DNA from 2 places in the Paraburkholderia sp. RL17-347-BIC-D genome. Region 1 is predicted to be linked to the other one. Evidence: riboswitches for the same ligand, from Rfam matches in the RefSeq annotation. Region 1 holds a riboswitch; the other holds the start of a gene.

Region 1 (3,279 bases):
CACGCATAGCAGCCAGTTGTAATGCCACGCGTAGCGAATGACGAAGAACGTCAGGATCGTCGTAATCAGCATCGTGCCGGTGACAGCGATACCGTACGCGGAGCCGAGCGCCGTGGATGAACCGAAGCCGAGCACAGCCGCCACGACGGCGGCCAATAACGTCCAGTTGATGCCTGGCACGTAGATTTGCCCCATTTCCCTTTCCGACGTGTAGACGACATTCATGCGCGGCAGAAAGCCGAGTTGCATCGCCTGCTTCGTCATCGAATACGTGCCGGAGATAACGGCTTGCGACGCGATTACGGTCGCGATCGTCGAAAGCACGATCATAGGATACAGCGCCCATTGCGGAAACAGTTTGTAGAACGGATTTTGCAGCGCGCCCGGATCGGCAAGCAGCAACGCGCCCTGCCCCAGATAGTTCAACGCAAGCGCGGGAAACACGAGGCCGAACCACGTCAGCCGGATCGGCCTCGCGCCGAAATGTCCCATGTCCGCATAGAGCGCTTCCGCGCCGGTCAAGGACAGAACGACCGCACCCAAAGCAACGAACGCCAGCCACCGATGATGCAGGCAAAACGCCAGCCCCGCGAGCGGATTGAGCGCGACGAGAATCGCGGGCGCGCGCATCAGGTTAATGACGCCCACCACGGCAAGCACGATGAACCAGAGCACCATCACCGGTCCGAACACGATGCCGATACCGGCCGTTCCGCGCTTCTGCATCAGGAACAATGTGACCAGCGCAACCAGCGTTACGGGAATCACACAGGTCTTGAGAAACGGCGCGGCGACCTGAAGACCTTCGACCGCGCTCAACACCGAGATCGCCGGCGTGATCACACTGTCGCCGTAAAAGAGCGCGGCGCCCATGATGCCGACACCCAGCAACATATGGCGCAAGCGCGGCCGCGTGGCAACCGACGACGCAGCCAGCGCCAGCAGCGCCATGATCCCACCTTCGCCGTGATTGTTCGCGCGCAGAATCAACGTGACGTATTTGAGCGAGACGACGACGATCAGCGACCAGACGATCAGCGAGACAATGCCGACCACATTCAGCGCGTTGAGCGACAGTCCGTTGACTGGATCGAACACCGTCTGCAGCGTATAGAGTGGACTGGTGCCGATGTCGCCATACACCACACCCAATGCTGCAAGCGCGAGTGCGGGCATCGCCGGCCGCTGATGCCCGCGCCCGCCGGAATGGCCCGCATCGGGCGCGGCGGATACTGACTGGCTCATGTCTCGCTCCAGTTTCGCGTTCTCGCGGTGCAACAATTGGCATAGGCCGATGCACGTGCGGAACCGATTCATGCTTTTGTCAGGCCTCGTTTTTTTCGAGGAGTCGCCTGCGTCCCCACGCAACAGTCAGCGTCGCCGAAGCAACCTCCGTACGAGGAACGGGCGTCCCGTTGCCCTATCGCCGGACGCGCATTCGTATTGTTCTGATGTTTTGCGTACCTGCCTTCCGCGAACGTGACCTGTCTCTTTTCCTGAAGGACGGTGTGCCACTAATTCAACATATACCATCGGCCGATTGCCACGCTACTGATACATGAAGTGGCGACAGATTTATTTCGTCTCCACATACGCGAGGTGCGATCCGTATTACATAAAGCTTTCGATGTGATATGCTCGCCCCTGTCTTTGGGGAGTAGCCGGCTTCTACCCAGAAGCGCCTGCGTCAACATTCTCGGTCGCGCAGACCGTGGTGCAGGTAGCCCTTTGGTTGGCAAGACCATCGACACACCACGCGACCGGTCGGGCGCGGAGGTGTGTCGCGGTTTTCCGCCCGACCTCGAGCCCTCCTCTCATGAATCCTGTCGCAACGCTGTTCCTTGCTTTCGCCATGTCCACCGACGCCTTTGCGGCCGCAATCGGCAAAGGCGCCACGCTCAAACGTCCTCACTGGCGTGAGGCTGTCAGGACGGGACTCATCTTCGGCGTCATCGAAGCGCTGACACCCCTGGTCGGATGGTTCCTCGGCAAAGCTGCAGCGCAATACGTCTCCGCATGGGATCACTGGATCGCGTTTGCGCTGTTGTTGGTCCTCGGCGCCCGCATGGTTTTCAATAGCTTTGCCGCCAAGGAAATCGAGGCGGCGAAACCGTCGACTCATTCGTTCTGGTTGCTGGCGCTGACCGGCTTTGCCACGAGTATCGATGCCATGGCGGTCGGTGCGGGCCTCGCCTTCGTGGACGTCAACATCTATTCCACTGCCGCCGCGATCGGGCTCGCCACCATGACGATGGTCACGATCGGCGTGATGCTCGGCCGTGTCATCGGGCATGTGGCCGGCAGGCGTGCGGAGTTGGCGGGTGGCGTCGTGCTGATCGGTATTGGCAGCACTATCCTGGCTGAGCATCTGAAGATCATCGGCTAGACGGTGGTTGACGGCCGCCGGCTGCTCTCCACCTCTTGCGGCGCGATCGACGACTGGCGCGCGCGCCGCCTGTATCATGGCGGGCTTGCGTCCGACCTGAAGTCCGCGCAAACGCATCCACCCACGACAACCCAGAGGAAGATTGGCATGACGGCCGCAACGCAATTCGATCAGGTTTCCATTGTTAAACGAGCCAACGTCTACTTCGACGGCAAGTGTGTCTCGCACACCGTTCTCTTTGCCGACGGTACGCGCAAAACGCTTGGCGTGATCCTGCCCGGCGCGCTGAACTTCGGCACTGATGCGCCGGAACTCATGGAAGTGCAGGCCGGCCAATGCCGCATCCGCCTCGAAGGCAGTGACGAGTGGAAGACGTATGGTGCGGGCGAGTCGTTTTCGGTGCCCGGGAAAAGCCGCTTCGATATCGACGTGATCGAAACACTCGACTACGTCTGCAGCTATCTGTAAAACGTGTCGCGTCGTACGACATTGGTACGGCGCGCGCATTCAAACGTGTGATTGATGATCGCCGGTTGGGCACGAGCTACAACCCAACCGACGAAGAGACGATTCCGAATCGAAGTTTCCGTTGAGATCAACGGCGCTTCATCTTGATCACTCGCGAAATCTGACCAAGCGTAAAGCCCGTGTTCTGCACGTACTTGGCGTAGTCGATCGGAGCAGTAAACGATTCCTCGGTGACGTACTCGCCCATGTAACGGAATCGGTCAGTCGCTGTTCGGACAAAAACAGGCAGTGGGTCGGTCTGTCGCGCGAGCGTTCGGCCTGCCGCTCGTGCAGCGGCGCTGCCATCGCAGACGATCACATCCGGTGCATACGGGTTGAGATCCTGACGCAATCGCGCAGCGACGACCTTGCCGCCCTTCACGGGC
Region 2 (3,279 bases), on a different contig from region 1:
GCGGCGGCCCACGCCGGCCTGACGGGCGACCAGTTCGCCGCGCTCGTGCACGAATGGTTCGATGCCGCGAACGACCCGCGCTTCAACCGGCCTTACGCCGATCTCGCGTATCAGCCCATGCTCGAGTTGCTCGCCTATTTGCGCGCGAGCGGCTTCAAGACCTATCTGGTGACGGGCGGCGACGTCGAGTTCGTCCGCGACGTGGCTCAGCGCATGTACGGCATTCCGCCCGAGCAGGTGATCGGCAGCACCGTGAAGTATCGCTACGGCCAGAGCAACGGCGCGGTCTCGCTGACGCGCCTCGCGCAAGTCGACACGCTGGTCGACGGCTCGGCCAAACCACTTGCCATCGATCGCGTGATCGGCCGACGTCCGGTGATCGCGTTCGGTAACGCGGACGGCGACGCGCCGATGCTCGAATGGACCTCGGCAGGCGACGGCCCGCGCCTCGCCGCGCTCGTGCATCACACAGACGCGCAACGCGAATACGCGTACGACCGCGCGGCGAAGAGCGGCAAGCTCGACAAAGGTCTGGACGAGGCCGGCGCGAAAGGCTGGCTCGTCGTCGATATGAAAGATGATTGGAAGACCGTGTTCAAGCCTGAAGGCGCGACGACGGCAGCGGCGCCGGCGACGCCCCCGGCGAACTGAGCCTGAACCGCTGAAGGCCATTCGTAAGCGGCCTTCAGCGGTTGTTAGAGTTGTCGCGCTATGACTGGCTTTAGCGCCTTGTCTAGCGACTCAGCGTAATCGCCAGATACGTGGCATAGAGCGCGCCGCAAACCAGCAACGCCCACACCGGCACGCCGCGCTCGCGCACGTTGAGCCGCAGCCACGCCGCCGCCGCGAGCGTGATCACGATGCCGGTCACCACTTCGATGCGCGGCACCCACGGCGTCAGCAGAATACCGATCGCTGGCAGCAAGGTGCCTTGGAACACCATCGCGCCGGTGATGTTGCCGAACGCCAGCGTGTCCTTGCCGCGGCGAATCCACAGAATGCTGTTGACCTTCTCGGGCAGCTCGGTGGCGATAGGAATGATCAGCAGCGAGAGCAGCAGCGGCGACACCCCAAGCGCCTGCGACACGCCGCGCACACCATGGATGAAGCCTTCCGCGCCCCACACCAGCAGCGCGACGGCCAGCGCCAGTTGCACCACGATGGTCGCGAGATTGGTCGGCACGCGAAGGCGCGCGATCAGCATCTTGCCCGGCGCTTCGGTGCCGTGACCGGCATCGACCAGATCATTCGATGCGCGGAAGGTCATCACCACATAAGTGACGTACACGCCGACCAGCGCCACGCTGAAGAACGCGCGCACCATCATCTGCTCGTGCGGCACGTACATCGCTGCGGCGGCCAGCACGAACGCGCACAGGAAATAGTTGAGGTCGCGCGTGAAACCCGTACGCTCTGGCGCGACCCAGCCGCGCGCGCCGCGTGAACCGAGAATCGCAAGCGTCATGAGGAAGGTGGAGAGGGTGGAGAGCATCAGCGGCGCGCCGAGAATCGCGCCGACGCCGATCTCCTGATTGACCGCGCTATCCGTCGTGCCGCCCGCGATCGCGAGCAGCGGCACTAGCGTCTCGGGCAGCGCTGTGCCGACAGCGGCGAATAGCGAACCCGTTACGCCTTCGGAAATCTTGAGGCGTTCGCCCAGATGCTCGAGCGCATTGGTGAAGAGCTCGGCCGCCACCAGAATGACGACCAGCATGATGCCAAGTTCGAACAGGAGACCAGTCATGCGCGGCGCTCCGCATACACGCAGAAGCAGCGGCGCGGCGGACGGGCAGAAGGGGAGACTGGCAGGGTACGACGATGTTTCACAGGGCAACTCCGCGGTCGGACGTAGATGACAAACCAATGACGCACCGCCGCCCGTCCGACCAGAACGAGGCAGTGCGTCAATGGGCTCGCCAAACCGACCCGGTCGAACGCGCCATGACCCGCAGGCCAAGTATGTTGACGCGCTCATCCTTCAAAGGATGAAGGAAGTCGGGACACGACAAGGCCGCAAAAAACAAAAGGGCTTAGCGCATTCTGCGTAAGCCCTTGAACGAGATCGACTCTCTATGGTGCGCCCGGCTGGGATCGAACCAGCAACCCCTGCCTTCGGAGGGCAGTACTCTATCCATTGAGCTACGGGCGCTTCAACACGAAAGCGCGGCAACCAGAACGGATGCGACGCCAAAGCGAGACCGAAAGGATACCCGGTTTCGGCCACACCGTCCACCGGACGGCCCCAATGACGGCATTCGGCGGCTTTCCGACAACCCTCGCGATGCGGGTAAACGCCTGCTGAACACCCCGCCGCGCCCCTCGCCGCCGTCGAAATGTTCCGTCTATAATCGTCCGTGGCTGATTAAAGAACAAGAAGTTGCCGTCACGCTGTACCGCTCACATACCCACGGAGACGAGACAAGCATGAGCGAAGCACCACACGGAGCCCCGATCAAAACCCCCGGACAGCTCGTCGCCGCGATCATTGCCAGTTTTGCGGTACCGATCGTCATCATCGTTCTGCTAGTGATCTACGTCGACAATTCGACGCGCACCGGCGCCGGCACCGACTCTCTCTCCGAAGCCGAGGTCACCGCCCGCATCAAGCCGTTCGCCCAGGTCGACATTCGCGACGCCAACGCGCCGCGCGTCTACAAGAGCGGCGAGGAAGTCTACAAGGCCGTGTGCTCCGCGTGTCACGCGTCGGGTGCGGCAGGCGCGCCGAAATTTACCAATGCTGCCGACTGGGCGCCGCGCATCGCGCAAGGCTTCGATACGCTGCTGCACACTGCCCTCACCGGTAAAGGCGCGATGCCGCCGCGCGGCGGCACCAGCCCGGACGACTACAGCGATTTTGAGATCGCCCGCGCGGTCGCCTATATGGCCAACAACTCCGGCGGAAGCTTCCCTGAACCGGCTCAGCCGGCAGCAGGCGCCGCTGCGGCCTCCGGTGCAGCAGCGGCAGCGCCGGCCGGCGCTTCCGACGCGGGCGCGGCTCAGGCCGCCGCAGCGATGGCCGCCATGGCCAGCGTGCCGCAAGCGGCCGCGCCGGCAGCGGGCGGCACGCAAAGCGCGGACGCGTCGCAAGCCGGCAAGGCGTTGTATCAGCAGGTTTGCCAGGCCTGTCACGCGGCTGGCGTGCTGAATGCACCGAAATTCGGCGACAAGGACGCCTGGGCACCGCGTCTGAAAGAGCCAATGGACACGGTCTATAACTACGCGCTGCACGGCAAGGGCGCGATGCCTCCGAAGGGCGGCTCGACTGCCTCCGACGCGGAC

Evidence for each region. Region 1 has a riboswitch for manganese ahead of mntP (manganese efflux pump MntP). Riboswitches for the same ligand answer to the same signal wherever they lie in the genome.
Region 2: it holds a riboswitch for manganese, as region 1 does, so the genes downstream of both, P0D96_RS06280 (sodium:calcium antiporter) here and mntP (manganese efflux pump MntP) in region 1, are expected to answer to the same signal.

What each region holds. Positions count from the first base shown of each region.
Region 1 is NZ_JARESS010000020.1:108,332-111,610, reverse strand. Features, by position in the region: gene P0D96_RS25390 (potassium transporter Kup) at 1-1,245, opposite strand, end outside; yybP-ykoY riboswitch at 1,641-1,807, shown strand; gene mntP (manganese efflux pump MntP) at 1,817-2,386, shown strand; gene ppnP (pyrimidine/purine nucleoside phosphorylase) at 2,534-2,854, shown strand; gene P0D96_RS25375 (DUF6697 family protein) at 2,982-3,279, opposite strand, start outside.
Region 2 is NZ_JARESS010000003.1:164,807-168,085, forward strand. Features, by position in the region: gene P0D96_RS06275 (HAD family hydrolase) at 1-651, shown strand, start outside; gene P0D96_RS06280 (sodium:calcium antiporter) at 734-1,744, opposite strand; yybP-ykoY riboswitch at 1,841-1,999, opposite strand; tRNA gene P0D96_RS06285 (tRNA-Arg) at 2,074-2,149, opposite strand; gene P0D96_RS06290 (c-type cytochrome) at 2,425-3,279, shown strand, end outside.